4 regions of the Halomonas profundus genome follow, and region 4 is predicted to be linked to each of the others. Evidence: predicted binding sites of a transcription regulator. Region 4 holds the regulator's gene; each other region holds the start of a gene.
What was found. The regulator FliA, encoded in region 4, starts transcription of late flagellar genes. The targets are predictions, from matches to a motif close to CTAAAGTTNNNNNNNNNNCNGCCGATA.

Region 1: a site for FliA is predicted at 2,268-2,294, ahead of LMS44_RS13220 (DUF4019 domain-containing protein). Genes of this name have one in related genera too.
Region 2: a site for FliA is predicted at 1,744-1,770, ahead of fliD (flagellar filament capping protein FliD). Genes of this name have one in related genera too.
Region 3: a site for FliA is predicted at 2,653-2,679, ahead of LMS44_RS04720 (MbtH family protein). Genes of this name have one in related genera too.

The regions. Positions count from the first base shown of each region.
Region 1 is NZ_CP086344.1:2,909,355-2,916,922, forward strand. Features, by position in the region: gene LMS44_RS13210 (slipin family protein) at 1-197, opposite strand, end outside; gene LMS44_RS13215 (NfeD family protein) at 244-1,596, opposite strand; gene LMS44_RS13220 (DUF4019 domain-containing protein) at 1,803-2,210, opposite strand; gene LMS44_RS13225 (class I SAM-dependent DNA methyltransferase) at 2,412-3,155, shown strand; gene LMS44_RS13230 (LysE family translocator) at 3,166-3,801, opposite strand; gene LMS44_RS13235 (GNAT family N-acetyltransferase) at 3,798-4,214, opposite strand; gene LMS44_RS13240 (GNAT family N-acetyltransferase) at 4,315-4,911, shown strand; gene LMS44_RS13245 (isochorismatase family protein) at 5,115-5,681, shown strand; gene LMS44_RS13250 (GlxA family transcriptional regulator) at 5,674-6,681, shown strand; gene LMS44_RS13255 (helix-turn-helix transcriptional regulator) at 6,727-7,530, shown strand.
Region 2 is NZ_CP086344.1:4,142,353-4,149,920, reverse strand. Features, by position in the region: gene LMS44_RS18960 (hypothetical protein) at 1-146, opposite strand, end outside; gene LMS44_RS18955 (UDP-glucose dehydrogenase family protein) at 319-1,644, shown strand; gene fliD (flagellar filament capping protein FliD) at 1,863-3,218, shown strand; gene fliD (flagellar filament capping protein FliD) at 3,394-4,746, shown strand; gene LMS44_RS18940 (flagellin family protein) at 4,895-5,764, shown strand; gene LMS44_RS18935 (flagellin family protein) at 6,180-7,049, shown strand; gene LMS44_RS18930 (glycosyltransferase family 4 protein) at 7,238-7,568, shown strand, end outside.
Region 3 is NZ_CP086344.1:999,969-1,007,536, reverse strand. Features, by position in the region: gene LMS44_RS04735 (condensation domain-containing protein) at 1-848, opposite strand, end outside; gene LMS44_RS04730 (4'-phosphopantetheinyl transferase family protein) at 860-1,636, opposite strand; gene LMS44_RS04725 (thioesterase II family protein) at 1,614-2,354, opposite strand; gene LMS44_RS04720 (MbtH family protein) at 2,344-2,589, opposite strand; gene LMS44_RS04715 (FecR/PupR family sigma factor regulator) at 2,835-3,053, opposite strand; gene LMS44_RS04710 (RNA polymerase factor sigma-70) at 3,165-3,692, opposite strand; gene LMS44_RS04705 (ATP-binding protein) at 3,948-5,570, shown strand; gene LMS44_RS04700 (inositol monophosphatase family protein) at 5,681-6,478, shown strand; gene LMS44_RS04695 (ATP-binding cassette domain-containing protein) at 6,646-7,413, shown strand; gene fhuF (siderophore-iron reductase FhuF) at 7,562-7,568, shown strand, end outside.
Region 4 is NZ_CP086344.1:136,304-143,871, forward strand. Features, by position in the region: gene flhA (flagellar biosynthesis protein FlhA) at 1-1,328, shown strand, start outside; gene flhF (flagellar biosynthesis GTPase FlhF) at 1,387-3,570, shown strand; gene LMS44_RS00650 (C15 family peptidase) at 3,567-4,139, shown strand; gene LMS44_RS00655 (flagellar protein FlhE) at 4,165-4,596, shown strand; gene LMS44_RS00660 (RNA polymerase sigma factor FliA) at 4,623-5,324, shown strand; gene LMS44_RS00665 (motility protein A) at 5,365-6,186, shown strand; gene LMS44_RS00670 (OmpA/MotB family protein) at 6,192-6,866, shown strand; gene LMS44_RS00675 (sensor domain-containing diguanylate cyclase) at 6,890-7,568, shown strand, end outside.

The DNA.
Region 1 (7,568 bases), 2.5 Mb from region 4:
TCCATGGTAATGACGCGCAGATCCACCACCTCCATCTTCTGAATGGCGGGGATCACAATGACTAGCCCAGGCCCTTTCACTATCTGATAACGCCCCAGAAAGAACACTACGCCGCGTTTATATTCTGGCAGTATGCGAATAGAGGCAGCGATCAACATCACCACCAGCACGACAGGAACTAAATACGAAATAATCATTGGACACCTCGTTTAGCTGTGGGTCGGTTATGTCAGAAAGTGGGCACTAGCGGGGCGTCACATATACCGTCAAGCCATCAAGGCGCACCACCACAAGCTTCTCACCTCGTTTGACTGGCACATCGCTTACTGCGTTCCAGCGCTCGCCATGCAGCCTTACATGGCCGCTGGTCTCAAAATCATCCAGTGCAACCGCATCTGCGCCGATTAACTGCTCCGCGCCAGTGTGTGCCGGACGACGGCGCAGCGTTGCAAAGCGTGTTAACGTCCATAGCATTAGCCCCCCGGACATCAATGCCACACCACCGATTAGAGGTAGCGAAATGGCAAGATGCTCCGCGTCCATCAGCATTACCGAGCCAAGCACAAAGGCAATGATGCCGCCAACCCCCAGCACGCCGAAGCTAGGCATAAATGCCTCACCCACCATCAACGCCAGCCCGACCACCATCAGCGCAAGCCCGGCGTAGTTAATCGGCAGCACCTGAAACGCAAACAGGGCGAGCAGCAAGCAAATCAAGCCAATGGTGCCGGGGAACAGACTGCCGGGATTGGCCAGCTCGAAAACCAGCCCGTAAAAGCCGATGACCATCAAGAAGAAGGCTATGTTGGGATTAGTGATCAGCGATAGCACCTGGGTGCGCCAATCAGGGTCGAAGCGCTCAATGGTGAGGCCTGCGGTCTCAAGCGTGGCATCACCGCTTTCCATGACCACGCTCATGCCGTCAATCTGCTCAAGGAGATCGTCAAGATCGCGCGCCACCACATTGATGACGTTCTGCTCCAGCGCCTCGCTGGCAGTGAGATTGACCGCATTGCGCACGGCCTCTTCAGCCCAATCGGCATTGCGATCATGGCGTTCCGCTAGGCTGCGGATAAAGCTCACCGCATCTTCCATCACCTTGCGTTCCATGGCGCTGCCCTCGGACTCCTCAGCCGAATTATCTTCTTCGTCTTCATCGCTGCCGAGCAGCCCACCGCCCATCTGTACCGGCGTGGCCGAGCCGAGATGCGTCGAGGGGGCCATGGCAGCCACGTGGCTACCGTAAAGTAGATAGGTGCCCGCGCTTGCCGCTCGCGCACCACTGGGGAAAACGTACATCACCACGGGAATGTCAGCGTTGAGCATCTCGCGAATCATGTCGCGGGTGGTGTCGACCAACCCGCCGGGGGTATCGAGCTCGACGATCACCACCTCACTGCCCTGCTCGCGGGCTTTATCCAGCCCACGCTCAAAGTAGTCCTTGGTAGCCGGGCCGATGGCGCCTTCAATATTAAGCACCAGAACGCTTGGTGAAGCGCTTTGTGCCATGGCCTGCCATGTAAACGACATAGTAGCCATTAGCAAACCGGCAACCATCAACCAGAGCCAGTGCGGTTTGAGAGAAAGGGTTTGCATACCCACTCCTCGCATTCAACGCCTTGAACATTCCCGTCTGAATCTGCAGCCTATCCATAGCAACATACACAAGGCTATCTACTCAACGTAGCAGCCAAATTGAGCTTCGTCATGAACAACGTGATGGCAGGATTCGAGGGGAAAAGGAGCCTGAACCAAGGCGATGCTGCAAACCAGAGGTGGTTGCAATATTTTTGAGGAGTCGGTTAGTTCAAGTAATAACCACTAACTTTCCACGTGCCCTCTTCCAAGTGAGGAGTGATGGTTTCCGTAATCTGCGATGATCTGTTTTCAAAACGTGTTTGGAACGTCAAAACCGCGTAGTCATCTCTTGGAGCCCCAGGCATAGAGGTTTCGCGGACAACGCTTACTCGCCGACGCGACTGAACCGCACCAAAGTCACGACGCGCTGCACCAATCGTCCGTTCTAACATGTGCGGTGAAAGCGGCTTTTTTAGTAGTGAAGATGACGATTCCCATGCCTGCTCATACTGACCACTATCGATGGCTTCTAGCCACGCCAACGCCGCCGCCTCTGCCGCACTCGAGTTTGCCTGCGCTTGGTTAGACAGAATGAGAAGCAAGGTGATGATAAAGATCAGCATTTTCGGCATAACGGGCACTCTCGGCATTTAGCAACGACCAGAGAAATCTCGATGGTCTTAGGTATATATCGGTCATCGTCAGAGTTTCTTTAGGGCTGCAAGATGTATTTGCGTAATCGTTAAACTCCAAGCTGTGCCTGCTTCTCAAACCCTACTCGCTCGTTTACTATGCGCCACCCACCCTATTTCAGTAGCCACTATTAGGTCACTATGTCCGTCAATGCCCTCTATACCGACCTTTCTGGCTACTACGATTTGATGTGCGTGGATATCGACTATCAAGCGCAAAGCCACGCCATTCGCAGGCTGCATCAGATTTTCGGTAACGGCGGAACGACACACCTAGATTTAGCCTGTGGCACCGGCCCACACGTGCGCCATTTTATTGATTTTGGATACGCCAGTAGCGGGCTTGATATTAATCAACCCATGCTGGATATTGCCACCACGCGTTGCTCAGAAGCACACTTCACGTTGCAAGATATGAGTGACTTCAAGGCCAACGAGCCTCAAGACTTAATCACCTGCTTTTTATACTCAATCCACTACAACGATGGGATTGAAAAGCTAAAAGCGTGTATATCCAGTGCTCATTGTGCCCTCAAGTCTGGTGGTATTTTCTGTTTTAACGCAGTCGATAAAGACAAAATCGATAACGCTTTATCTGTTAAACACAGCGCCCAACAAGAAAGCGATTTATTCACGTTCCGCTCGGGATGGCACTACAGTGGCCAAGGTGAAAAGCAGTCGCTTAGGCTCAGCATTGAAAAAGCCAACGCTGAAGGAACACAGCTATGGAACGACGAACACCCCATGGTAGCCGTCAGCTTTGCGGAGTTAAGCGCACTCTTAGCGCCTCACTTTGAGGTTCATGTGTTTGAGCACAACTATGAAAAAATCATCCCCTGGGATAACGCCTCTGGAAACGCTATTTTTGTCTGTGTGAAGGTTTAGTCGTCTTCGACTAGCGGTTCTCCACTTTCTCAAGAAATATCACTGATAACCCCGCTGCAATGAACATTGCTCCAGCGCCCATATTCAGGCCTTGAATTACGCGCGGACGACTCTCCAACCAGCGCGCAAACATAGATGAAAAGAGACCCAGCACGGCGAATATAGCGAATGCCATAAAAGCAAACCAAGCACCTAGCAATAGCGTTTGCAACGCAATCGATCCCTGCGCCGGCGATACAAATTGAGGAATAAATGCCAAGATAAATAGCGCGGGCTTCGGATTAAGCACGTTGGTTAGAAACCCAGTGGTTAAAACCTCGCGGTAAGACAAACGACGATGCGATGAAAATGCAATCAAGTCTCTGGAACGTAATGCTTTAATACCTAACCAAATCAAATACCCGGCCCCAATCAATTTAACGGCGCTAAAGGCAACGGCAGAGGTCTGGATAAGAGCCGCCAAACCAAGAAAAGCGACAACCACATGCACCATCAGCCCCATTCCAGCTCCTACGCTGGAGACACAAGCCGCTAGACGCCCCTGGCTAAGTCCACGACTAACGGCGAGTATATTATCAGGCCCCGGCACTAGAATTATTAAAACGCATGCGGCAGTGAAAGCCATCCATGTTTCGATTGGTATCATGTCTCTCTCCTATCCCAAAACTTACGCTTACCCGTATTAATGGCAAAACCGTGCGTGCGCATCGGATGGGGCGTTATGCATTGAACCCTACCTGATACCTCTGCTTGCTTGGGCTGAATCCTGAAGACTCGTAGAACCTGTGTCGCGGGGTCTTTAGACCTCGTCATAAGCGCCGCTTTATAACAGCCAGCTTGCTGGGCAAAGTCTATAGCACACCTAAGATTGGCCTTACCGATACGTTGCTTGCGGTGATCCTTGGAAACAATCACATTTTCAATGATTGCATACGGTCGACCAGACCAACTCAAATTAGCACACATATTTACGGTACAGGTACCCATCATGCCATTATCAGTGAAGGTACTAACGATGCATCCCCCCTTTATGATATTGAACCAAAGACCCGCGGCAATTCCTCATCCACTACTGAAGTTGCCTCATCCCTGCAAATAAAAATTAATTCACTGCGTCTGTGACCAATAGTCATTTCTCTTTGAATCTAGGAGCCAGTATATGAACGTTCTGATTCAGAAAGGCTTTAACCTTGAGAAGGCTGGGCCTGTCGCTAAGCTATATGAAGAAGCTTTCGGCGCTAAATTCGCGAGCGCAATACCTGACAAGGCTAAGCGCATTCAATTACTCTCCGACTGTTTTGTCCCTGAATTTTCCTTTACTGCCATCTTTGAAGATGAGGTCATTGGGCTAGCAGGGTTTCAGCAGCCCAATGGTTCGCTAACGAGCGGAATCGGGATGAAACAGCTGATAGGCAAGCTTGGAACATTGAAAGGGCTCTGGGCATGTCTGGTGTTCAGCTTATTCGAGCGCAAGCCAAAATCTCAAGAATTGGTGATGGATGGGATTGCTGTCGATAGCCGATTCCGAGGGCGAGGCATAGGTTCCAGACTCTTGGATAGCATTATTGCACATGCCGTGGATAATGGTTTCGAGACGATCCGCTTAGACGTTATCGATAGCAACCCGAGAGCAAGGAGGCTGTACGAGTCCAAGGGATTTATCGCCGTAAACGAAGAGCATTTTCCCTACTTGAAATGGTTAATCGGCTTTTCTGGGTCAACAACCATGGTGTTGAAGGTAGCAAGTTTAACTTAGCAGACAATGCTCGCCCTCTCGAAAGCATATCCCTTCAGAGGTGAGAGCCTGGCGCCTAGATGTTCATTCATAATCGCCATTGTCAGATATTACCCTTCGGCCACACATGGCCGAAATTGCCTCCTTTGTGACCGCTTAACGCATCGTTGGCAGAATGCGTAACAGCTAATCTGTAACCTCACTTCAACACGATGAGATTAGCCATGACCCAGCCTAAAACCGCATTACTATTAATTGATGTTCAAGCCTCGTTCCCTGCCCGCGATTACTGGGTAGAATCACTGGCTCAGGCGTGGCGTCCCAAGCAGCGTGCGGTGCTGAACGCAGCCCAGACCAACGATATACCGGTTGTGCGCATTCTGCATGAGGCACCTGGCAGCCAAGGGGCTTTCGACCCTGACGGTGGCCTTATTCGTCCGCTTGATGACTTTAACGATGAAGTGGCGGTAACCTTTCATAAACGTGCGCATAACGCGTTCAGCGATACCTCACTAGAAAGCTGGTTACGGGAGCGAGGCATTGAACGGCTGGCGATTAGCGGTATTCGTACCGAGCAATGCTGCGAAACCACCGCACGGGTGGCGTCGGATTTAGGGTTTAGCGTCGACTTTATCAGCGATGCTACCCTAACGTTCCCCATGACACGCCACGGCATCACCTGGTCAGCAGATGATATTAAGGCGCGCACCGAACTGGTACTTGAAGACCGCTTTGCGCGTATTATCAGCACACAAGACATGATCAACGAATGGCAAAACCCCCGTGAGTGAAGAGCAACACAATAGCCAACCGCCATCCACAAGAGCCACCACCTTGCGGGTGGCGGTACTGATGATGCCCGGCCAAGTGCCACTTGATTTGGTTGGCCCACTTCAGGTCTTACAGTGTGCTGACCGGCTTTCGATAGACATTCAGGTGCGCTATCTCGGCCCCAAAGCGGCCATGCAGTGGCTAGGGCCGCTGACCCTTAGCGGCATCGATCCCTTGCCTGAACAGCTTCCTACTCAAGATTTACTGCTTATTCCTGGGCAGTACCGCAATAGCCTTGAGCCATTAGCGCAGCAAGAGTGTGTTGCTTGGCTCAAAGCGAATGCCCACTATGCAGATACGCTGATGACCGTTTGCTCAGGCACGCTATTACTGGCAGACGCGGGCCTGTTAAAGGGAAGACGCTGTACCACCCACCACGCGCTAATCGAGCAGTTACAAGCCAAAGCCCCACAAGCAAAGGTACAAAGTGATTGTATCTTTACCGAGGACGGGCGCTATTTAACCAGCGCGGGGATTTCGACCGGCATTGATACCATGCTGTACTGGCTTACCCGTGCTTGTGGCCATTCACTGGCCTTGGCGGTAGCGCGAGAGATGGTGCTGTATCTTCGTCGCAGTGGTCAGGAGCCTCAATTGGGTGCATGGCTTGAGGGCCGCAATCATGTGGATGAACGGCTGCATCGCGTTCAAGATGCAATATGTGCCGCCCCTTCGCAAACCTGGCGTATCGAGACATTGGCGGCTCAGGCAGCCATGAGCGAGCGTCATTTTCGGCGCCAATTCAAAAGCCTCACCGGCATGCTGGTGGGCGACTACATTATGGGGTTGCGCCTGCAGCGAGCCAAAGCGTTAATGACCGAAACGACATGGACGCTAGCGCGTATCGCCGAAGCATCCGGATTCGGGGATGAGCGGCAGCTAAGGCGCAACTGGGCTCGCCAGGAAAAAGCGCCGCCTAGTGTATGGCGCCGGGCCAGCTCCCAGACGCTGCGTGATTGAGTTAATGTGAGCCATCATTAAAAAAACATACCATTGGTTAACGCCATGACCGAGTTCATCTTGCCAAGCAACGCTAACGATCTAAATTTTCGGCATCGCCTGCCTGATAAACGCTTAGCCCCGTGGGTTCAGTGCCTTTGGTCAATGGGGCGCCCAGGGCATCTCACTGAATCAAGAACCGAAAAGTTCTACCCTGATGCCGATGCTAGCCTCAGCATCAAGCTCACCAGCCCCCACCCCATTATCACGCTCTGTTTCAACAAAACCACGTTGATAGAGACACTCGACACCACCGCACCCTGTCTGGGCATTCGTTTTAAGGCAGCCGGCACCCACTGCTTGCTGGGTTTGCTACCCGAAGCATTCACAGATACACACTACCGCTTGGATAACGAGCTTGAACCATTAGGATTGCAAGGATTAATACCTGTGGTAGAGCGCCTCTACCAGTCGGACTCGCAACAGGGTTTACGCCTGCTGGAAACATGGTTGTTACATCGACTAGAAAGCCAGCCACCCGCCAATAGCCGTATCACTAAGATTGTTCAAGCCATTGGAGCACTTCAGCTTCCGCCCCAACAGTTAGGCGCCACGCTAGGGTTTACTCGACGTACCCTGGAGCGCAAATTAAAACGCGAGGTGGGCGTTACCCCAGGCCAATTAGTGGCCTATGCCCGGCTGAACCGAGCCCGCCATGGACTGCTTGCAACCACGCTGCCCCTAACGGAAATAGCCCTGCAATGCGGCTACTATGACCAAGCTCACTTCACCCATGCCTTCCAATCACTCGCCTATGAAACGCCCGCCGCCTATCGCAAGCGCAAACTGTCGCAAATTTACAAGGCGTAAAAAAACCTCGACGTTAAGCTGAGCTCTCAACTTACTCA
Region 2 (7,568 bases), 1.2 Mb from region 4:
TAGAGCAGCTCAGCGGCAATCGATAAGCACTGGCGAAGGCTACGTTGAACGTTTGCGGTGGTCGATGTCCCATAAGACGATGGAGTAGAGCGTTCTTTCGTCAGTTCTGGAGGCGTAGGTTCTGAAGTCATAAGTCTCGGAGTCATAGCATGTTCTCCTGCGGTCAGCACCAAGTCGGGCTTGTTGCAGCGCATTATAAATCAAAGTCGATGTTAGACCAAGGTCTATAATTTAGAGAGGATCTCCCACTATTGAACTCATCAATGGTAGGTCAATGTGCTACGCTCGCTACCACGTACTTTAGCGAGTTAATAAGTCATGCATATCAGTGTATTCGGAACCGGTTATGTCGGCCTTGTTGCAGGTGCTTGTTTAGCCGATGTTGGTCATCAAGTCACCTGTATGGATGTTAACGCTGATCGGATTGATCAGCTTAATGGCGGAGAGGTGCCGATCTTCGAGCCAGGGCTAAGCACTATCGTTGCCCATAACGTGGCGGCTGGCCGTTTACGCTTTACTACCGACGCTGCCCAGGCGGTAGCCGATGGCGAACTGCTGTTTATCGCTGTGGGAACGCCGCCCGATGAAGATGGCAGTGCCGACTTGCGCTATGTGCTAGAGGTGGCGCGCACGATCGGCCAGCATATGGATAGCTATAAGCTGGTGATTGATAAATCTACCGTGCCGGTGGGCACCGCGGAAAAAGTCCACGCCGTTATCAGCGATGTGCTCGAACAGCGCGGTGCATCACTCGAATTCGATGTGTGTTCGAACCCTGAGTTTATGAAGGAGGGGGCGGCGATTGAAGACTTTACCCGTGGCGCGCGGATTATCGTTGGCACGGAAAGCGAGCGAGTAAAAGCGCATATGCAAGAGTGCTATGCCCCCTATAACCGCAACCACGAAAAGCTGATGTTTATGAGCGTGCGGGCCGCAGAGCTGACCAAATACGCCGCCAATGCCATGCTCGCCACCAAAATCAGCTTTATGAACGAGATCGCCAATCTTGCCGAACGACTCGAAGTGGACGTTGAAGACGTGCGCCGAGGGATTGGCAGCGACCCACGCATTGGCTACCACTTTATATACCCTGGCTGCGGCTACGGCGGCTCCTGCTTCCCCAAAGATGTCCAGGCGTTAGAGCGCACCGCGCGTCAATTAGGCTATACACCGGAACTGCTCAGCGCCGTCGAGTCAGTGAATTTACGCCAAAAGCAAACCCTGTTCACAAAACTGCAAGATAGTTTAGGCAATCTAAGCGGTAAGACCATTGCAGTATGGGGCTTGGCCTTTAAACCCAACACGGATGATATGCGTGAAGCCCCAAGCCGCACGTTAATGGAAGCACTCTGGCAAGCGGGCGCTAAGGTGCAGGCGTTTGATCCCGAAGCCATTGCGGAATGCCGCCGCATTTACGGGGATCGGGATGACCTGATGCTAGCAGGCGACCGAATTCAGGCAGTGAAAGGTGCCGATGCTTTGGTTATCTGCACCGAGTGGAAAGAGTTTCGCAGTGTCGATTTTGATTGGCTAGCCGACCAGTTGGCTGGAAAAGTCGTCATTGATGGGCGTAATTTGTATACGCCAAGTGCTGCTGAAGAGGCAGGGTTGCGTTACATTGGGGTTGGGCGGAAGAACAGCTAAAAGGGGAATCTATTATTTTGATTTTTCTTATTAATTGGCGATGGCTGTTACGTTTCATTACTTTGAATAACGTCTTGACACGAAAAAAGAAGAAGAATATTTAAGTTATTCTTCACCTAGCCGAGGTTTTAAGGTAATCGTATTAAAAACAGTGCTACGTATTGCTTAATGAAGGAACGCGAATCGTAGCTACATGTATTCAAAAAAGGCATTGGTTTATGGCTGCTATTACATCACTAGGCATCGGTTCTGGTTTGGATCTGAATGGCTTGCTGGAGCAATTAAAAACGGCAGAACAAGCAAAGCTTGAGCCTATTGCGGAACAGCTCCAGTCTGAAGATACGAAAATATCTGCCTATGGTAAGTTGCAAAGCGCGCTTGAGCAGTTTCAAAGCTCAGCCGAAGCACTCAATGATGGGGCGTCATTCGAGAGCCTAACAACCAATGTAGAAGGCAGTGCTGTTGGCGCTGTTAGCAGCAATGAGGCCCAGCCAGGTCAGTACGAAGTACAGGTCGGCCAGTTAGCTACAGCCAGTAGCCTAGTAACAGAGCGTTTGGAAACAGCAGACGAAAGCATAGTGACTGGGGAGCAGTCATTAACCTTTACTCTTGCTGACGGAGCTATGGATCCCATTACCATTGCCGATGGCAGTTCCCTTGAAGATATGCGTGATGCTATCAATCAACAGAGTGATGGCCGCTTAAGCGCCTCTATTATCAACGACGGTGAAGGGTATCGTCTTGCAGTAAATTCGACGGAAACGGGTGCGGACGCGAGTATTGAAAGCACAAACTTTTCAGACATTCTTGCTGGCGATGTACAAACGACTGATGCCCAGGTAGTTCAAGCGGGTCAGGATGCAGAGTTTAACGTCAATGGAATTGACATTGTCAGCCCTACCAATCAAGTGGAAGGCGCTATTCAAGGCATTACCCTGAACTTATCTGAGGCGGGTGCAACAAGCACAGTCAGCGTTGAGCAAGATAGTGAAGCTATCCGCGAGCAGGTCACGGCCTTTGTTGATGACTTCAACACGCTCAAGGACACCATTACCAGCTTGACGGCGTTTGACGAAGAGACTGGGCAGGCGGCGGGGTTGAACGCCGATGCCACGACTCGTGCGGTTGAACGAGAGCTTCGTCAAACAATTAGCAGTGTTGTCGGCGGTGATGGCTTTAGCGTGTTGTCGGATGTAGGAATTTCGCTTCAAGTAGACGGCAAGCTGGAGATTGACGAAGATAAATTAGATAGCATTGTTGCTAATCAGCCAGATCAGCTAGCCAATTTTTTTGCAGGCGATAGCGAAGAGGGTGGCATGGCAGGGCAAATAGCCTCATCGCTTGAAAGCTTGGTTGGAACAGGTGGGCGTCTTGAAAATGCTGTTGATTCATCTGAACGTCGCTATGCTTCGTTAGAAGAACGTTTTACGACCACTGAAAGCCGTATCGAACAAACTGTAGACCGTTATAGAACGCAGTTCCAAGCAATGGACGGTATGGTGGCGCAAATGAATCAGACCAGTGCCTATTTGACCCAGCAGTTTGCCGTGTTGGGACAGCAAAACCAAGGTTAAGCAGATAAACTAGCTAAATTAATAGCTTACAAGATGCCCTGCACTATGTGCTGGGCATTTTTCTTTGCAATGCTTTAAAAACAGCTTAAAAAAGGCATTACCTCTAAAGTTTGTTCCTCCGCAGCCGATAGATTACCTAGACACCTTTCTCTACTTCTTATAAGGAATGAGCCCCATGGCATCGATCACAGCACTCGGTGTAGGTTCTGGATTGGATCTCTCAGGTTTGGTAGAACAGCTTAAAGTTGCCGAACAGCAAAAGCTTGTGCCTATTCTAGAGCAGAAAAGTGCTCAGCAAACCAAGATTTCTGCCTATGGGCGCCTTGAGTCAGCAATGGATAGGGTGCAAACCTCTATTGCTGCGCTGAATGAGGCCTCTACGTTTAAGCAGCAAAAAAGCACCGTGACGGGCGATGGCGTATTGGCGACCGCAGGCGAAACCGCTAATGCCGGGCGCTATGAAGTAACCGTTACCCAATTGGCTCGCGCAGGCAGCGCTGCTTCCAACAGCGTAGCGCTAGACCAAGAGCTAACAGCAGCCGATGCGACGCTAACGCTTAACTTTGGTGCTGGCGGTACCCAAACAAGCTACGACGTGACTATTTCAGCAGGCAGTACGCTGGCGGATGTCCGTGACCAGATCAATGCGGATAAAGAGTCTGGTGTCACTGCTTCTATCGTTAATGATGGCACTGGATACCGCTTAGCGCTGAGCTCAAAGGAGACAGGCCAAGAAGCTTCACTGGAGGGCTTCTCAGGTTTGGCATCGCTGACCATGGATGCAGCCACCCAGCGTTCAGGTCAGGACGCTGAGCTGAACGTTAATGGCATTGCTATCACCAGCAAAACCAATCGCGTTGAAGAGGCAATTCAAGGCGTAACGCTGGATCTCACGGCGGCTTCTGGTGACCCCGTTACGCTGGTAATCGAGCGTGATGACGCGTCGCTGAGAGGGGCCATTGACGAGTTCGTTAAAAACTATAACGAAATGAAATCCACCGTTGGTCGAATGACCGCATACAACGGCGAAGGCGAAACGTCTGGCGAGCTAGTGGGCGACCGCACCGTGCGTACCATTGAAGACCGCCTACGCCGGGATATTACTGACAACCTCGGCACCGGCGATATTTCACGCCTTTCACAACTGGGCATCGCCATTGATGAGAAGGGGCGATTAAAGGTCGATGAGGATAAGTTGGACGATGCAGTAGCCAACAACCCAGAGGGGCTATCTGCCTTCTTTGCGGGCGAAACCGAAGAAGGCGGCTTTGCTGGGCGCTTAAACGCCACGCTTGAAGGTATTACGGCAGAAAACGGCATCATTCAAAGCTCAGTGACTAGTGCTGAGCAGCGGGTTGACAGCCTGGACGAGCGTAAGCTTCGTATGGAGGCTAGTATCGAGCGCAGCACAGAGCGTTATCGTAAGCAGTTTGGGCAATTGGATGGCTTGATCGCCCAAATGAACTCCATGAGCAGCTATCTCTCCCAGCAGTTCAGCATGTTGGGTAATATGCAGAAAAGTAATTAAGAAAGCAGTCGGGATAGTTACAGTGCGTTACATAAAAAAGAGTGATTTTTTCTAAAGAGTTGGGTGGTGCTGCCGTTAATTATAATAACGGCAACGCAAGTGCCGCAAAGCAGGCCTCTAGGCCAGTTAATATCCAAGGAGCACTCACATGTCTGTAATCAACACTAACATTACGGCCCTGATTGGCCAGAACAACCTGTCCAACTCCCAGTCTATGCTGGCTAAAGCGCAAGAGCGTTTGTCCTCTGGTCTGCGCATTAACAGCGCCTCTGATGACGCTGCTGGTCAAGCCATCGCCAACAAAATGACTGCTCAGATCAAAGGCATGGATCAAGCTAGCCGTAACGCTAGCGACGGTATCTCTCTAGTACAGACCATGGAAGGCGGTCTTGATCAAATCAACGACAACCTGCAACGTATTCGTGAGCTAGCGGTACAGGGTGCCAACGATACCAATGCCACAGAAGACCGTGATGCCATCGTTACTGAGATCAACGAGCGTCTGGCTGAGATTGATCGTGTAGCTGGCAGCAACAACTTTAACGGCACTAACCTGCTGAACGTTAGCGGTGGCGGTACTCTAAATATTCAGGTTGGCTCCAATACTGAAGATGAAGACGTTATTACTGTTACTACACTTGACGCTACCGTTGAAGGCCTGGGCTTAAATACAAATGCTGCGGTCACTGCCTCTGAATTTGAAATTACTTCAGGTGGTGCCGCAGGTGTTGTACACGATGAGTTCCAAAGCCTGGTTGATTCTGTTGATACTGCAACTGAGTCACTGGATACCAACCGTGCGACCTTGGGTGCTACGCTGAACCGTTTTGACTCGGTGATCGATAACCTGGCGACGACGTCTACCAACCTTTCTGAAGCTCGTTCGCGTATTGAAGATGCTGACTACGCCGTAGAAGTGTCTAACATGACGCGCGCTAATATTCTCCAGCAGGCCGGTACTTCCATGCTGGCACAGGCTAACCAGACGCCGCAGTCTGTACTGTCTCTGCTGGGCTAATATCTCAGCCAGTAATGCTATAAAGAAAGTATCGACGGGGCCAATAGGCCCCGTTTTTGTATTTAAGCTTGCTAATCTCGATGTTATTGGGGAGGGCTAGCTTTTGTTGAAATGATAAGATCGAGTACCGTTTATGATTAAGCCCCTGTTTCATACAGTTGGATCTCTCCGGTGGCACCAGCATGACCCTACAGCAAAATATAGGTACTGAGTGCGACCGATGCGGTAACGCGAGAAGGGGGCTGCCTGTGCATGTTTAGCACTATGAAAAGTAACTAGATAAGTTACAGCACTTTACATAAAAAAGAGCGATTTTTTCTAAAGAATTGGGTGGGGCTGCCGTTAATTATAATAACGGCAACGCAAGTGCCGCTAAGCAGGCCACAAGGCCAGTTAATATCCAAGGAGCACTCACATGTCTGTAATCAACACTAACATTACGGCCCTGATTGGCCAGAACAACCTGTCCAACTCCCAGTCTATGCTGGCCAAAGCGCAAGAGCGTTTGTCTTCTGGCCTGCGCATTAACAGCGCCTCTGATGACGCTGCTGGTCAAGCCATCGCCAACAAAATGACTGCTCAGATCAAAGGCATGGATCAAGCTAGCCGTAACGCTAGCGACGGTATCTCTCTAGTACAGACCATGGAAGGCGGTCTTGATCAAATCAACGACAACCTGCAACGTATTCGTGAGCTAGCGGTACAGGGTGCCAACGATACCAATGCCACAGAAGACCGTGATGCCATCGTTACTGAGATCAACGAGCGTCTGGCTGAGATTGATCGTGTAGCTGGCAGCAACAACTTTAACGGCACTAACCTGCTGAACGTTAGCGGTGGCGGTACTCTAAATATTCAGGTTGGCTCCAATACTGAAGATGAAGACGTTATTACTGTTACTACACTTGACGCTACCGTTGAAGGCCTGGGCTTAAATACAAATGCTGCGGTCACTGCCTCTGAATTTGAAATTACTTCAGGTGGTGCCGCAGGTGTTGTACACGATGAGTTCCAAAGCCTGGTTGATTCTGTTGATACTGCAACTGAGTCACTGGATACCAACCGTGCGACCTTGGGTGCTACGCTGAACCGTTTTGACTCGGTGATCGATAACCTGGCGACGACGTCTACCAACCTTTCTGAAGCTCGTTCGCGTATTGAAGATGCTGACTACGCCGTAGAAGTGTCTAACATGACGCGCGCTAATATTCTCCAGCAGGCCGGTACTTCCATGCTGGCACAGGCTAACCAGACGCCGCAGTCTGTACTGTCTCTGCTGGGCTAATATCTCAGCCAGTAATGCTATAAAGAAAGTATCGACGGGGCCAATAGGCCCCGTTTTTTGCTTGTTACATTCTTTGAGCTTACTGATAGCGAGAACACCTACTTAAATACAGGCGCATTCGCGCCTTTACTCACAGCGCTAGCGCGGTAAGCTGGGTAAATTGCCATTTTTCTCTGTGAGCCGCTTTCATGGTTAAGACCCCCGCTGCAACCGCAATTCAAAAACGCAAACCCCGCCTGCTTTGGGCTAATCCTTCCTGCTTATTGGATACCTCCAGCGGTGCCAGCATGACCGTGCGGCAAATGTTGCTACAGCTGGTGGCGCGTGGCTATGAAATTCAAGTGTTGGGGGCAACCATTTTTGATAACCCCAAGGGAATGGGACCACTCAAGGAACAATTCCCTGACCTAAACGCTCATCTGCATCAAGTGATCGAAGTCGAGGACGGCCCGCTGAACCATCAATTGGTGGTTAGTTATAGCCACAACCGTAACCATTTTACTTCTCATGAAGAAAGGC
Region 3 (7,568 bases), 860 kb from region 4:
CGATCAAGGCACAGCCGGTAGGAGAAATCGGGGCCACCACTGATGGTACCCCGGAAGCGCGAGATCGCCTCTAGCCAGCGTACCGGCCGCTGCAGAAAGAAGGTCGGGCTCATCAGCACGGAGGGAATGCCACGATAGATGGGCTGCAGCAGGCCGCCAATCAGCCCCATATCGTGGTAAAGCGGTAGCCAACTAACGAAGACATCGTCAGCACCAATCGAGAAGCCTGTCTCGATAGCGCGCTCGTTGGCCATTAGGTTGCCATGGCTCACCATCACCCCTTTGGGCGTGGCCGTGGAGCCTGAGGTGTATTGCAAAAAGGCGATATCACCACGCTTTGAGCGATGCTCGACCCAGTGTTCAGCGCGGCTCTCATCGACGGCATCCACGGGGATCAGTTCAGTGCTGCCGAAGCCTTCGCTTGCAGATGCGACCACATCGATAATCGTTGTAGAGGTGAGCACACAGGCCGCCTGGGAGTCGGCGGCAATGGCGAGCAGACGTGCCAGATGTTGCTGCTTGGCCGACTCCGGAGGAAAGACCGGCACGGCAATCACCCCGGCATATAGGCAGGCAAAGAATGCCACCACGTAGTGCTCATCGTTATCCAGCAGGATTAAGGCACGCTCACCAGCCGGGAACCGCTGCTGTAGCTCGCTGGCCAAAGCACGCGAACGCTTCTCCAAGGTGGCGTAATCAAGGGTGGTATCACCTTGAGCGTTCACCACAATTAGCGCCCTATCATGGGGCCTTTCCTGGGCTAAGCGAATTAAATGCTCTACAAAGTTGTTAGAAACACCGTTGTGGGGCGAGCTACTGCAAGTTGTCTGGGCGTGCCTTGTATCCATATGCGTACCTACTAAAAGTTCGAATCCTGGAGATAGTGAGTCAGTAAATGACGTTGGTAATTTGGCAGTGCCGCGGGGTACTCACGCTTTATAGTCCCAACCCCGCAGGCAACATGCGCCATATCGACATAACCCAGGGCAGCGGCATAGCCGTTCGGCGCTGGCAGCGGCCATGCTTGCAAAGGTGATGAAATGGGAAGCGAGTGCTCAAGGTGATAGGTGCCTGGCGACCCTAAAGAGGAAGTGATCGAGAGCGCCTGCAAATGATCAGCGATGCCCAGGCCCAAAGCTTTGAGTACCGCCTCTTTAACCACCCAGCGCTCCATGAAGGGCAGCGCGGAGCTGTCGCGTGCGTGGTCGAGCTGCTCACTCGGAGATAGCACCAGGCCTTGCAGCGGCGCCAGTTCGGCCTCGGGTCGGCAACGCTCAATATCGACCCCCACCGCGCCGCCGGGAGCAATCGCGATCAGGGCGACATGGCCAGAGTGGGAGACATTGAAAGCAGGCCCATCAGCGTTTTCCAACGCTGGTTTGCCGTAAGCGTTCTGAGTGAACACCAACTTTTCTGGCGCTATACCGGTGTGCGCTGATAGCAGTCGCCGCAGGGCCGCGCGAGTCGCCACGGCGCGTACGACATCGGCGTGATGGCGAAGCCGCTGGGCGCGCTGCCACTCGGCTCGGCTCAGCAACCGATCATCGTCGTCGGCCACCGGGGCGTTCAGGTCGAGCGATAAACGCCAGACTTCAAGCCCCTCAGGAGCCCCTTCAGCTAACTGCAGGCGCTGCATGGGGCACCTCCTCAAGCCGTCGAGTCAGCGCCCGTTCGATAGTCTCCAGCACTTGTGCTTGCTGCTGGCGAATAAAGAAGTGCCCTCCTTCGAACCAGTTCAACGAGAACGCCCCGCCCGCTTCTCGCTGCCACGCCTCTAGACGCTCTCTTTCGATATCGTCATCGCGCCCAGCGAACACCTGTAAGGGATAACCAAGCGGCGACCCGCCGCGATAGCGGAAACTGCGGCAAAGGCGATAGTCCGCCGCCAACACATCGAGAGTGAGGCGCAGCAGTTCCGGGCTTGCGAATACCTCCTCTGGGGTGCCGCCCTGCTGGCGTAGATCCGCAATCAGGGCTTTGTCGTTATCAAGGCTCGCCAAGCGGTCTGAATCGCGTATTGAGGGCGCCGCGCTGCCTGAGGCGAACAGCATCCGCGGCTGAGGTCGCCCTACATCGCGCAAGCGAGCTGCCATGCCGTAGGCCAACAACGCCCCCATGCTGTGACCGAACAGGGCAAAGTCGCCGCGCATCCGCGTTGCCTGCTCTTCGCACAGCCGCACGACCTGGGTCTCGAAGTCATCGATGAGCGACTCACCCAGGCGCTCACCACGCCCAGGCAGCTCGACGGGATATACCTCGATCCAGGCGGGCAACTGACGCTTCCAGCGCAGATACATGGTGGCGCTGGCCCCGGCACAGGGCAGGCAGAGCAGTCTTAAACGCTTAACCTGCATCCACCTGCTCCGCCTCGCTTTTGGCTTGCGCATCCATCCACTGGCGCAGCGACAGTGGCCGCATATCAGTCCAGGTCTTTTCGACGTAGGCTAAGCAGGTTGGCTTATCGCCGAGTACGCCGGTATCCGTCCAGCCAGCGGGAATCGCTTTCCATTCTGGCCAGAGGGAGTACTGCTCTTCGTGGTTGACTAATACGCGGAAGACACCATCTTCACGATCAAAACAGCTTGTCATGGGACTAACCTCATCGTTGCCAAAGGAATGAGAAATAAAATGCAATTACTTCTCATTACTCAATGACGAGTGAGGCGTCAGAAAATTTAATGCTGGGGGAGGAAAAGAGGAAAAATAAGGGGAGGGGCCGCTAGGGCGTCGGTATAGAATTACTTATGCCAGGCTAAGAATTGCACAGTAGGAGGCAGCTTTAGCTCGCGATCATTTAGAACAATCGAAGGAGGGGAATAAAAAACAGGGACTGATCAACTGCGCTCATCACCACTTGGAATCATCCCCGTTAGCAGCCATAGCTGTTCGGCTTCACGAAATACACGGCGGTGCTGAGAAGAAGCCGCTAACCACGCATGAAGCGCCTCGCGATCAGCGTCGCTCAACGTCTCTTCATGCTCGCGCATCAGCCAGTCTAGCGCCGTTTGCCAAACGGCATCATCGCCGCTGTCGTTATCCATCGTTACTGTCAAACCTCTCTACTGCTGCCTGCTGAACACCTGTCTCGGGAAGCGTGTAATATTATCAACGCTATCTGCTGACAGTGTAACAAAGCGACAACAAAGAAGGGACGGAACGTGGGCTTACCGATCTGGCAACATCTGGCCTTGTAGCGACTGGCGGCAATGAGTCAATGCATCGCGAATCATAAAATTAACTAACGTGGTGGAAATACCTAACAAGTGGGCCACTTCCCGCTGCGTATGACTTCCCGAACGATAGAGCTCAAAAGCGCGACGCGTACGCTCGGGCAGCTCGTCCAGCGCGTCCACCACCTGTGCCAAGGCCTGGCGGTCAATCGCGATCACCTCTGGAGAGTGTGACGCGTAAGAGGCGGCCTCCCCTTCCTCTTCTTTTGCAAACAAAGTTGACTCAAACGCCGAACGGCGGCAGCGGTCAATGGCGAGGTTGCGCACCACACGTGACACGTAAGATATGGGCTGCTTCACCTCAAAAAGCGTGGTTGCTTCCGAAATTTTTAGATAGGCGTCCTGCACGACATCATCGGCTTGATCAGCATTGCCCAATACTCTTGCGGCGACACAGCAGAGCCGGGGCCGCTGATTAACGAAGATATCTTCTAACTCAGCGCTCCAGGTCTGGGTATCCACAGCTCGGCCTCCTGCCTTGATTAACACCACGGAATAAATGGCAATAATTATTATTTGCGTTAGAGCCTGACAAGTCAACTGGTGAGAGCTAACTCACTTTTTATAACGATATGCTTGTTGGCAGCACTACTTCATGAGATGTTTCTCGTTTCCTATCCAGCCCTTGTTACTTCGTTGCCACCAACGCCTTTACCTTAGCTGCGAACAACACTCGGCGCGCTGACAACTCGTGGCTAGGCATTTCAGCCCCTGAGCATGCTAAACTACTGCTGCTCGTATCGCTGTTTCTTGCTCTGGAGACCCACCGTGACGGATGCCCACCGCCGTAAGTTACCCATCGGGATTCAGACGTTCTCGGATATCCGCGAAGGGAACTATTACTACGTCGATAAGACACCGCACATTGAGCGTTTGGTTAACCAGAACAAATACTACTTCCTCTCGCGGCCACGCCGCTTCGGCAAAAGTCTCTTGCTGGACACCCTGCGCTGCCTGTTTGAAGGTCGCCAGGCGCTGTTCGAAGGGCTGTATCTCCACGACAGGTGGGACTGGCAGCAGCGCTACCCGGTGATTCGTATTAGCTTTGCCGATGGCGTGATGCAGGGCCGTGAAGGGCTGGATGAGCGTATTCGTGAGCAGCTACGCGTTCAACGAGAGCGACTCGGCATTACCCACCACCATAAAACCGATATACCGGGTGAATTTTCCGCCCTCATTCGTGCCGCCCACCAGCAGAGTGGTCAGCGGGTGGTCATCCTGATTGACGAGTACGACAAGCCGATTCTGGATAACATCCTGGCGCCGGAGCGTGCCCGGGAACTGCGCGAGGGTTTGAAGAACCTTTACAGCGTGCTGAAAGACGCCGACCCGCACCTACACTTCGTGCTGCTTACCGGCGTTTCCAAATTCAGCAAGGTCAGCCTGTTTTCGGGCTTGAACAATCTCCGCGATATTACCCTTTCGCCCGACTATGCAACCTTGTGTGGTTATACCGATGACGATATCGATACCGTATTTGAACCTGAACTTTCTGGGTTAGACCGTCAGGAAATCAAACAGTGGTATAACGGCTATCGCTGGGGTGGTCGTGAGGTTACCTCTGTCTACAATCCCTTCGATGTACTATTGCTGTTCCAAGAGCAAGAATTCGGCCCGTACTGGTTTGAGTCCGCGACGCCAACGTTTTTGGTCGATATTCTCAAACAACGCGGGGTGTTTACCCCTCGATTGGAGACCTTGCAAGCAAAAGCACAGTTGCTCGGCCGCTTTGATGTCGACGATATCACCACCGAAGGGCTGCTGTTCCAAACCGGCTACATCACCATTAAAGACGTGCAGGAACCCATGCTGGGTTATCGCCTCTATACGCTGGGCTTTCCGAACAGGGAGGTAGAAAGCAGCCTTAACGATTTATTGCTGCCAGTATTGGGTATTAACACAAGCGATGCGCAAACCTACCAACTGGCGTTATTTGACACTTTTCAGCGCCATGACCTTGCTGCGTTGGAAGCTCACTTAAAGGCGCTCTACGCCGGACTCCCCCATGACTGGTACCGCAACAACCCCATCGCCAAATACGAAGGCCACTATGCCAGTGTCTTTTACAGCCACTTTGCGGCCTTGGGGCTGGATGTAACCGTGGAAGACGCCAGCCACCACGGCAAGGTGGATATGAGCGTGGACTTTGGTGGGCATATCTACCTGTTTGAGTTCAAAGTGGTGGAACAACTGCCGGAAGGTAAAGCGCTGGAGCAGATCAAACATAAAGGCTATGCCGATAAGCACCGCGTTTCGGGCAAGCCCATCCACCTGATCGGCGTGGAGTTTTCCAGCGTTGAGCGCCAAATTGTGGCGTTTGAGGTGGAGACCTTGGCTTAGCTACCAATCTATCCGCCACTGTCATCTCCGCGTCATGAATGGCTAGTTACATTGAATGCATACAGTTTTTGCCATTCACTAAGGCACGATGAATGCCCAGGGGAAATACAATGCTCGATAGCAGTAACGACCTACTCGAAACGGTGAAGCAGGCGGCGTACGAGGCAGGTGCGCTGTTACGCGAGGGATATTCGCTAAAGGGCAGAATCGCCTTTGAGCAAAAGGGGGCGTCAGACTTTGTCAGCTACTACGATACGGCCGCCGAGAACATCATTATCGACTGTATCAATAGCGCCTTTCCCGATATCGCTTTCCTAGGTGAAGAGAGCGGGCTTACACCCACCGATAGTGACTATACCGTCATCATTGACCCTCTCGATGGCACCAGCAACTTTTTGCATGGGGTGCCTCACTTCTCAGTCTCCATCGCGGTTACTAAGGGCGATGAGCTGATCATCGGCGTTGTCTATCAACCGCTGCTTGATGAAATGCTTTGGGCCAGCCTTGGCACCGGCGTCTTCCTCAACGACACGCCGCTCACTACGCCTGAACCTCGCCCACTGAACGAGATGCTTATAAGCACCTGCCTGCCCTACCACGCTAAAGGCGACTGTACGACGGCCCTAGATCAACTCGCTGCTCTAATGCCCCAGGTGGCCGGTATCCGCAGCCCAGGATCGGCGGCGCTGGAGATCGCCTACACCAGCCTGGGCCGGTTTGATGCTTTTTGGTCTCAAGGCGCTAAGCTCGACTTTTGGGATATCGCCGCCGGTATTGTGATTGCCAGAGAAGCTGGCTACACCGTCACGGATCTCACTGGCGAGCCGAATCCCTCTCAATGGAACAGTTTACTTGCGGCGCACCCCGAGAGGCATGGACAACTGCTAGCGTGTTTAGCGTCTTGCTGATAAACGACCAACGTCATCTCTAACCACCTGAGACCTACCCCTTGCCTGCTTTCCCCAAGCGGCGTTTGCCATCTATCACGTAAATCTTTTCATTTTTTTGTTAAAAATGAGAACCATTAGCACTAGAATGGAGGCATTATCATCAACCCTATCTCCAGGAGTCATTCATGTTCGAGGTCAAAGGCGCCACCTTTGAAATCAATGGTAAGCAGATTTTAAATCCCATTGACCACAGTTTTCATGAGGGCAAGGTTTACGGCCTGATTGGCCATAACGGCTCGGGCAAGTCGACGCTGATCAAGCTCATGGCCCAGCAGCAGCCGGTAAGCCAGGGGGAGGTTCACTTTGATCAACGCCCGCTGAGTGACTGGGGAAATCGTGAGTTCGCCCGTCAGGTGGCTTACCTGCCCCAGCATTTACCAAGTGCAGAAAGTCTTACCGGACGCGAGCTAGTCGCCTTTGGCCGCTACCCATGGCACGGGCTGCTGGGCCGCCACACCCAGAAAGACAAAGATGCCATTGATCGCGCCATTGCCCTGACCCACACAGAGGCCTTTGCCGACCGCTTGGTCGACACGCTCTCTGGTGGTGAACGTCAAAGGGTCTGGTTGGCGATGCTACTCGCCCAGGGCAGCCGATTCCTGCTGTTGGATGAGCCGCTAGCGGCGCTGGATATCGCTCACCAAATCGAAGTGCTGGCGCTGATCCGTAAGCTGTGCGATGAGCTAAATCTTGGAGTCATTATTGTACTGCACGATATCAACATGGCCTCGCGCTACTGCGACGAGCTGATGGCACTGCACAGCGGTCGCTTGTTAGCCCATGGCAGCCCGGATAATTTGATGTGCGGCAGCACCTTAGAGGCTATTTATGGCTTACCGATGCAGGTCATGAAGCACCCCAACGGAGAGCACAATATCGCCGTGGCTCAATAGCGCTATTCTCCGAGGTCAGACACTTTTAAAAGCACTCATTCGCAATCAAAAGCTTCAACTGATACGCATTATCGATTAAGCTGAATGCCATATTTTACCTGTGTGCTGTGTCAAAACCTTGTGTTAAAGCCCTGTGATGGAGCCCGCGATGCCCT
Region 4 (7,568 bases):
AAATCCCTGCTTTGGTGATCTCCACCGCCGCGGGTGTCACGGTATCCCGGGTCAGCATGGATACGAACGAAGATATTGGCCAGCAAATGCTCAGCCAACTATTCGTTAATCCCCAGGTGCTGATATTAGCCGCCATAGTGATGGGGCTACTGGGCATGGTGCCCGGCATGCCCAATGTCGTATTTCTGCTCTTTACCGCACTATTGGCGGGTTTGGCGTGGTTTATTATGCGCCAAAAAGAACAGGCGTTGGTCAAGGAGGAAATTGCGACTGCGCCTGTACCTGTACAAGAGACACCCGAAGCGAGCTGGGAAGATGTGCAACTGGTCGATACCCTCGGCCTGGAAGTGGGCCATCGCTTAATCCCGCTGGTGGACTCGCGTCAAAAAGGCGAGCTGCTTGGGCGCATTAAGAGCGTGCGTAAGAAGTTTGCCCAAGAAGTGGGTTTCCTGCCGCCAGTGGTGCATATCCGCGATAATTTGGAGCTGCCGCCGAACGCCTATGTGCTCTCCATGAAAGGCGCCGAGATTGGTCGCGCTGAGGCACAGCCGGGCAAATGGCTAGCGATTAACCCTGGGCAGGTATCGGGCGAGCTGCAGGGCACCCATACTCAGGATCCCGCCTTTGGCTTGCCCGCTGTCTGGATTGATAGCAACCAGCGTGAGCATGCCCAGGTGTATGGCTACACCGTTGTGGATGCCAGTACCGTCATAGCGACCCACTTGAACCACCTGTTGCACCGCCATTCACCCGAGATGCTGGGCCGTCAGGAAGTACAGAAGTTGCTGGATAAAATGGGCGATGATCAAAAAGCGTTGGTCGAAGAGGTGATCCCCAAAGCTATTTCCTTGACGGTACTGCAGCGTATCTTGCAAAACCTGCTCGACGAAGATGTCTCTATCCGCGACATGCGCACTATTCTCGATACCCTGGCCGAGTACGCCACACAGCAAAAAGATCCTAATGAGCTGACGGCGCTGGTGCGAGTCTCGCTGGGGCGCGCCATTGTCCAGCAGTGGTTTGCGGGGCAGGAGACACTCAATGTCATGGGGCTGGATGCTCAACTGGAACAAGTGCTGGTACAGGCCATGAATGGCAACGGCGCCATGGAGCCCGGGTTGGCAGAAACGCTGATGACCCAGGCCCAGCAGGCGCTGGAGCGTCACGAAAGCTCAGGCGAACCACCGGTGTTGGTCGTGCAACATTCGCTAAGGGCGGTGCTATCGCGCTTCTTACGCCGCCGGTTACGCCATATGTCGGTACTGTCCCAGGCTGAAATTCCCGACGATCGCACATTAAGAGTGACCACAGTGGTCGGCGGACGTTAAAGATGGCACGCCGTGATAGGCTAGCGTCGTCCATTTTCAGAACAGGCAAGGGTAAATCATGAGCGTTAGACGTTTCGTGGGAGCCAATAGTCGTGATGTGATGCGCCAAGTGCGTGAAACGCTCGGTGAAGACGCCTTGATTGTCGCAAATCGGCGTACCGAAGGGGGCGTTGAAATTTTAGCGATGGCGGATGAAGCCATTGACCACTTTGAACCCTCACCAGAACCTGCACCACCCGAAACGCCGACAGCACCTTCAGCGCAAGACCCCATGCAGGCGATGAGCGAGCGCTTACTGCGCGAAATGCAGGATATGCGAGCGCTGCTGGCAAACAGCCAGTCAACCCATACTGCTTCACCATCGCCAGCAGCGCCCACCGGAACGGCTGCACGGCTGCGTCAACTGCTGTGGAATGTGGGTTTTAGCAGCGAAATTGCCGATGAACTGCTGGCTGGGTTGCCTGCATCGCTAACCAGGTTAGACGGCGATAGCGAAGCCCCACTGCAGTGGCTGCGACAGCAGTTAATGGATCGCCTTTACGTACTCAACGATGAAGCAAGCTTTTTCGACCAAACCGGCATTGTTGCCCTGGTGGGGCCAACGGGGGTAGGTAAAACCACCACCACCGCCAAGCTGGCCGCTCGTTTTGTGATGCGCCACGGCACGCGCCCGGTAGCGCTGGTTACCACCGACAGCTTCCGGATCGGTGCCCATGAGCAGTTGCGCATTTATGCGCGCCTGCTGGATACCCCGATGTACGCCTTGGATGCCGAACAGCCCATCGACGATTTGCTGGGCCGCCTGCAGGGCAAGCAGTGGGTAATTATCGACACCGTAGGCATGAGTCAGCGTGACCAGCGGGTGATAGAGCAGATTGCCCACCTGCAAGGCGGACGCTCGCGGGTACGTTTGGTGCTGCTACTCAATGCTGCCAGCCAACCGGAAACCCTCGAAGAAGTGGTGCTGCGCTACCGTCAGGCCGCGCGGGCGGCGGGCGCAGAGTTAGATGACTGTATTATCACCAAACAGGATGAGGCGGGACGTCTGGCTCCAGTGTTAGATATTATTATGCGTCACGGGATGCGCGTACTGTTTGGCTCTAATGGCCAGCAGGTGCCCGAAGATATGGCCCTTGCCGCCCCCGATGCGCTAGTGGATCAAGCGCTGAGTACCGCGACACCTCAGCGTGAACGGGTGCAAAGTGCCGATGCGCCGATGGGAATGCCGCGCTGGTCGCGGGATGTCCTGGGCCAAGGGCGTCGTTTGTCGTCGCTACTGGCGAGGTTGCGCCAACGCGTCACGGGGTTTGCGGAATTAGAAGAGATCTGGAACCTAGCTTCGCTGCCTAGTCGTTTGCAGGAAACACATTTGGATGCATTACTTGCCGGTTATCCAGCGGCAAAGACCACCTTAGGGATGGCGTGGTTTCCGCGGCGCAATGAGCGCGGCTGCGACTGGGCAATGCCGGACATTGGCCTGGACACGGATGGTGCCTGGCTGGCGCTACCCTGGCTGCAGCATCGCCACGCCGCAGGGTGGCAGCCACGCTTAGCCGCTCTGTCGGCATCGAGCGGCGTTGCGGTGCACTTACTACCGCGCTTCCCTGAACCGGATGCACTAGCGTGGCTGGAAGCCGAGCACTTGACCTGGGTCAGCCAAGTGGCCCCCAGTCATCGGTTACGCTTTCACCACGAACGTCAATCTATCCGCCAGCTATTTAGTGACAGTGTGCTAACGCACCATGTGGGCGTGCGTTTTCGTGGCCAATCGGTGCAACTGTGGACTGCCTACGCCGAAGTCGAGGACGCCAGCGGCACGGCGCTACTCGCCTGGTTCGGTGAAGTTCGCGATCCGGAAAGCGCCAAAGTAGTGGCGCGCCGCTACTGGCTTACCCCCGCTCGGCTAGGAGCAGAGGTGCTCTCACTGCTGTTAACCCAGCTGCAAAGCGAAGGCTTGGCCGCCTTGACGCGTCGCGCGTGGCAGCAGTTAAAAGAGGCCGATAGCGGGGATCTAAATGCTGAAGTTCGCCTATTGATGGCCAGCGGTGTGGCATCGGTCGCCGGGCATCTCGATGTTGCTGATGATGAGGAGGCGCAGACGCTGCGTGGCGATCTGCTCAACCTATTAGGCAACAGCCGTCGCCGCCGCGATACCGGCATGCTTGATGCACTGGTCTACGCCTTTATGGCACGAGATGCGATTCGTCAAATGGGCAGTGTTAGTCGAGAGGGCGTGGCGTGAGCGAACAGGATCAAGCATCGGGTCTACGCAAGTGGGCAAACCTGCAGCGCCAACAGCAGCAAGCTGAGGGTACAGTTGATGTTGCGGCGGCAGAACACGTGCCGGAATCTGAACAGCCTAGCTCTCTGTTAAAGCCGACAACTGCAGCGGTGGAAGAGCCAGCAACGGTGGTAGCGCACCGGCCCAAAATTCCGCTTATTGTGGTCGGACTACCGGGTAGTGGTGCAGCCCAGGTGAACAAGGTTAAAGCACGATTAGGGCAGTGGTCGACGTTAGGTCGAAGCTGGGCCGGTGATCCTGAGGATTGGGATATTCATATCGTCATGGCCGAAACGGCCGACCTAGCCCAACTTTGCGATCAATACAGCCGTTGGGCACTGTGGATCAGTAGCGATGCCGATACCTTTGCTTCCATGTTCCGTACCTTGCGTCAACTACATGAGCGTGGCGGGCCGCGCCGTTTGCTGGCGCTCCACGAGCCGCACTTGCCGCGTCAAGGGTTGCTCAATAACTTGCGTGAGGCAGCTGATTACTACTTAAATATGGAGCTGTTGGTACTTGCACGATGAGCGCACTCTGCCGAGGAGACCAAGCATGCTAAGCTGGCTATTAAGAGGGAGACTGCTACTGAGCCCAGTACTGCTGACAGGGTGTCTACTAGCAGGGGTAACGGGAAACGCCCAGGCGACACCCGGTAGCTGGAGCAGCCAGATACCAGGTCTGATGGTAGCGATGAGTGATCGGTCAAGCGCTAGCCAAAACGCTACCCCACCTGCTGCTGCTAACAATGTGGAGTCAGCACAGCTCGGGCGTATTCATTGGCAGTTTCAATATCCCCCTGGTGCGTCATTAAACGCTTGGCTGTGCCATCCTGAGCAGTGCGTTGCGTTAGCTGGCATGCGGGGGACTACCACTGCCCTGGCGGGGTTTGCCGCGGATGCGCCGTTGCATTTTCGCTTCGCTTTACGTCCGGGGCAGCGGCCTGTTCGTGTCCAGGGGCTGCAAATGATTGTGAACTATCAGTGAAGGCTGGATAGACGCGAGGCGAGAGGATGTACACAGCACAAGGCAGGATCAAACAGAGTGAGCTGTTGACGCAATACATGCCACTGGTACGACGTCAGGCCTTGACGCTTCAGGTCCGTTTGCCAGCCAGTATTGAGCTCGACGACCTTATTCAAGCCGGGATGGTAGGGCTGCTGGAAGCGCTGGGGCGCTTCGATGCCACCCAGGGGGCAACGTTCGCGACGTTTGCCAGTCAGCGTATTCGCGGTGCAATGATGGATGAATTACGTACCCGCGACTGGTTGCCCCGCAGCGTGCGCCGCTCAGCGCGAGCGGTTGACAGTGCCGTTCGTCAATTAGAGCAACAGCTCGGACGGGCACCAGAAGAGAACGAAATCGCCCAACACCTTGAAATGCCGTTGAGTGAGTATCAGCAGCTCCTCAACGACACCAACAGTGGTCAACTGTTGCCGTTTGAAGAGCTGGTGGCCGACGGTGGCGAGCCTAGCAATAATGAATTGGCTAATTCACCGTTCGAGCAGTTGCTAGACGGCCAGCAACGACAAACGTTGATTGAGGCAATTGAAGCGCTGCCAGAGCGTGAAAAGCTGCTAATGGCGCTGTACTACCAAGAAGAACTCAACCTTAAGGAAGTAGGGGCTGTGTTGGGCGTCACGGAGTCACGCGTTTCACAACTGCACAGCCAAGCCGTCAGCCGCTTACGCGCGCGTTTACACGACTCGGCATAACACCTCTTTTTACTCACTTGTGACCGGCAAGGAGCCGTGGATGAACCCTTCGACGCTGATAGGCATATTTGCCAGCATACTACTGTTGGTGAGCGTGCTGTTTTTCACCGCAGAGTCCCCTGAAAGTTTTATCAATTTGCCGGGTTTGGCCATTGTGGTGACCGGTACCCTAGCGGCAACCTTTATCAGCTATCCGCTGAAAGAGGTGCTCCGCGTCGTACGGTTGGTGGGCTTGGTATTCCGGCGCGAAAATACCTATATGCGTGACGATATCCGCGAATTGGTGGATATGTCGCGACTCTGGTTTAAGGGCGATGTACGTGCGGTCGAGCGCGAGTTGGAGCATACCCGAAACCCGTTTTTGCGTACCGGGATCCAACTGGTCATTGCCAACACCAAAGAGGATGAAATTTTTGACATGCTGCGTTGGCGCATTGCCCGTCTTAAAGCGCGTGAGCATGCCGAGGCACAAATATTCCGTACCATGGCCACCTACGCACCCGCATTTGGCATGATCGGCACCCTGGTGGGGCTGGTCAATATGCTGGAAGTCATGGACGCAGGCGACCTGCAGGTGATCGGCCCGCGCATGGCGGTGGCCCTGCTCACCACCTTCTACGGCATTTTACTCGCCAACTTGGTGTTTAAGCCGATTGCGGTGAAACTCGAGCGCCGCACCGAAGAGCGGCTGATTACCATGAACATGGTGCTGGAAGGTATTTCGCTGATTACCAAGCGCCGCCTGCCGTCGTTTATTGAAGAGACCCTCAACTCGTTTGTAGCTAACTATCACGATGAGATCCGTGATAACAGCGTCAAACCAAGGCCTGATTCGTCGGTTAGTGCGGCGGCGAAGGGGTAGGCCAGATGCTTGACCGTGATACGCGCCACGCACTGGAAATGACGCCGTCGCCAGGCGATGGTGACGAGGGTTGGCTAACCAGCTATTTGGATGTGCTGACGCTGCTAATCACGCTCTTTGTGCTGCTGCTTTCACTGACACCGCCGGGAGGCGGTGAGGCGGCTGATACTGCTTTCATGCGCTCGGCTAGCGCTGTATCATCATTGCCGCTGGCGTCTCTAGCCACTGGTATTCAGCCCCGCCATTCAGGGGTTCAGCCGCAGTTTGATGGGCTCGACATCCCCGGTGTCAGTGTTTCGCAAGGGAGTGAAGGGGTCACGTTACGTATTGATACCAGCCTTTTATTTCCCAGCGGTCAAGCTGTACTGACTTCCCGTGGGCAAGAGGTGGTAGAAAGCCTTATCGATGTGCTGACCCGTTTTGACGGTCAGATTTCGGTAGAAGGCCACACCGACAGCGTGCCTATTTCAACGGCCCGCTTCCCCTCTAATTGGGAGCTTTCATCAGCGCGGGCTATCGCTGTGGTGAGGCATTTAGAGCGCCAAGGATTCAATATCTCTCGTATGCGGGCCGTCGGTTATGCCGACACCCAACCCATGGAACCGAACGCAACGGCGGAGGGCCGAGCTGCCAACCGTCGCGTAGAGTTGTTGCTAAGGCAGCAGGTCGAGGGTGAATAGATTGCGAGGCCACGTTTGTGTCCATGTACCACCCGCGGTTGCAGTCGTTTGGAGCTCTGCTGGTTTTAGATGCCGATTGTCGCCGCATTCAAGCCAGTAGCACCAACTTAACCCGCTTGACCGGTATTGAGCGCCCTGAAAATGGGCCGCACACTCTTGCCTATGTGTTAGGAAAACGGCTAAGCCAGCGGGTGCGCCGCGAGTTGCAGGGGCAGCAGAAACTCTCCGGCCCGCTGGTGTTTATTCGTTCCAAGCATAGCAACATGCGTTTTCAGCTCTATGCTTACCGAGCAGGTGGGAAGGTCATCGTCGAGATTGAGCCACTCAACCCCCAAGGTAAGCGCCGCCTGCTTGGCACAGTCAATGAGCGGCTGATGCATTTAGCCGACGCAACCCACCAGGAAGAGCTGCTCGACTGCTTGGTTAACGCTATTCAACAGCTCACCGGCCATGATCGCGTCACCGTGTGCCATTTCGACAGTGATTGGCATGGTTTAATGGTTGCCGAAGCGCTGGGCAACCAGCTGCCCTCGCTGTTGGGTCAGCGCTTCCCCTCAAGCGACTTCCCTGTCGCCTTACGCAAAAGTTACCAACATTACCCCGTTCGGTTAATTGAAGACGTCGATGCGCCGCCTGAAACGCTGACTCCCGCCTACTCGGGAGTGAGCCTTAGCGGCAGCTTTTTACGCGCCCCTGCCCCTG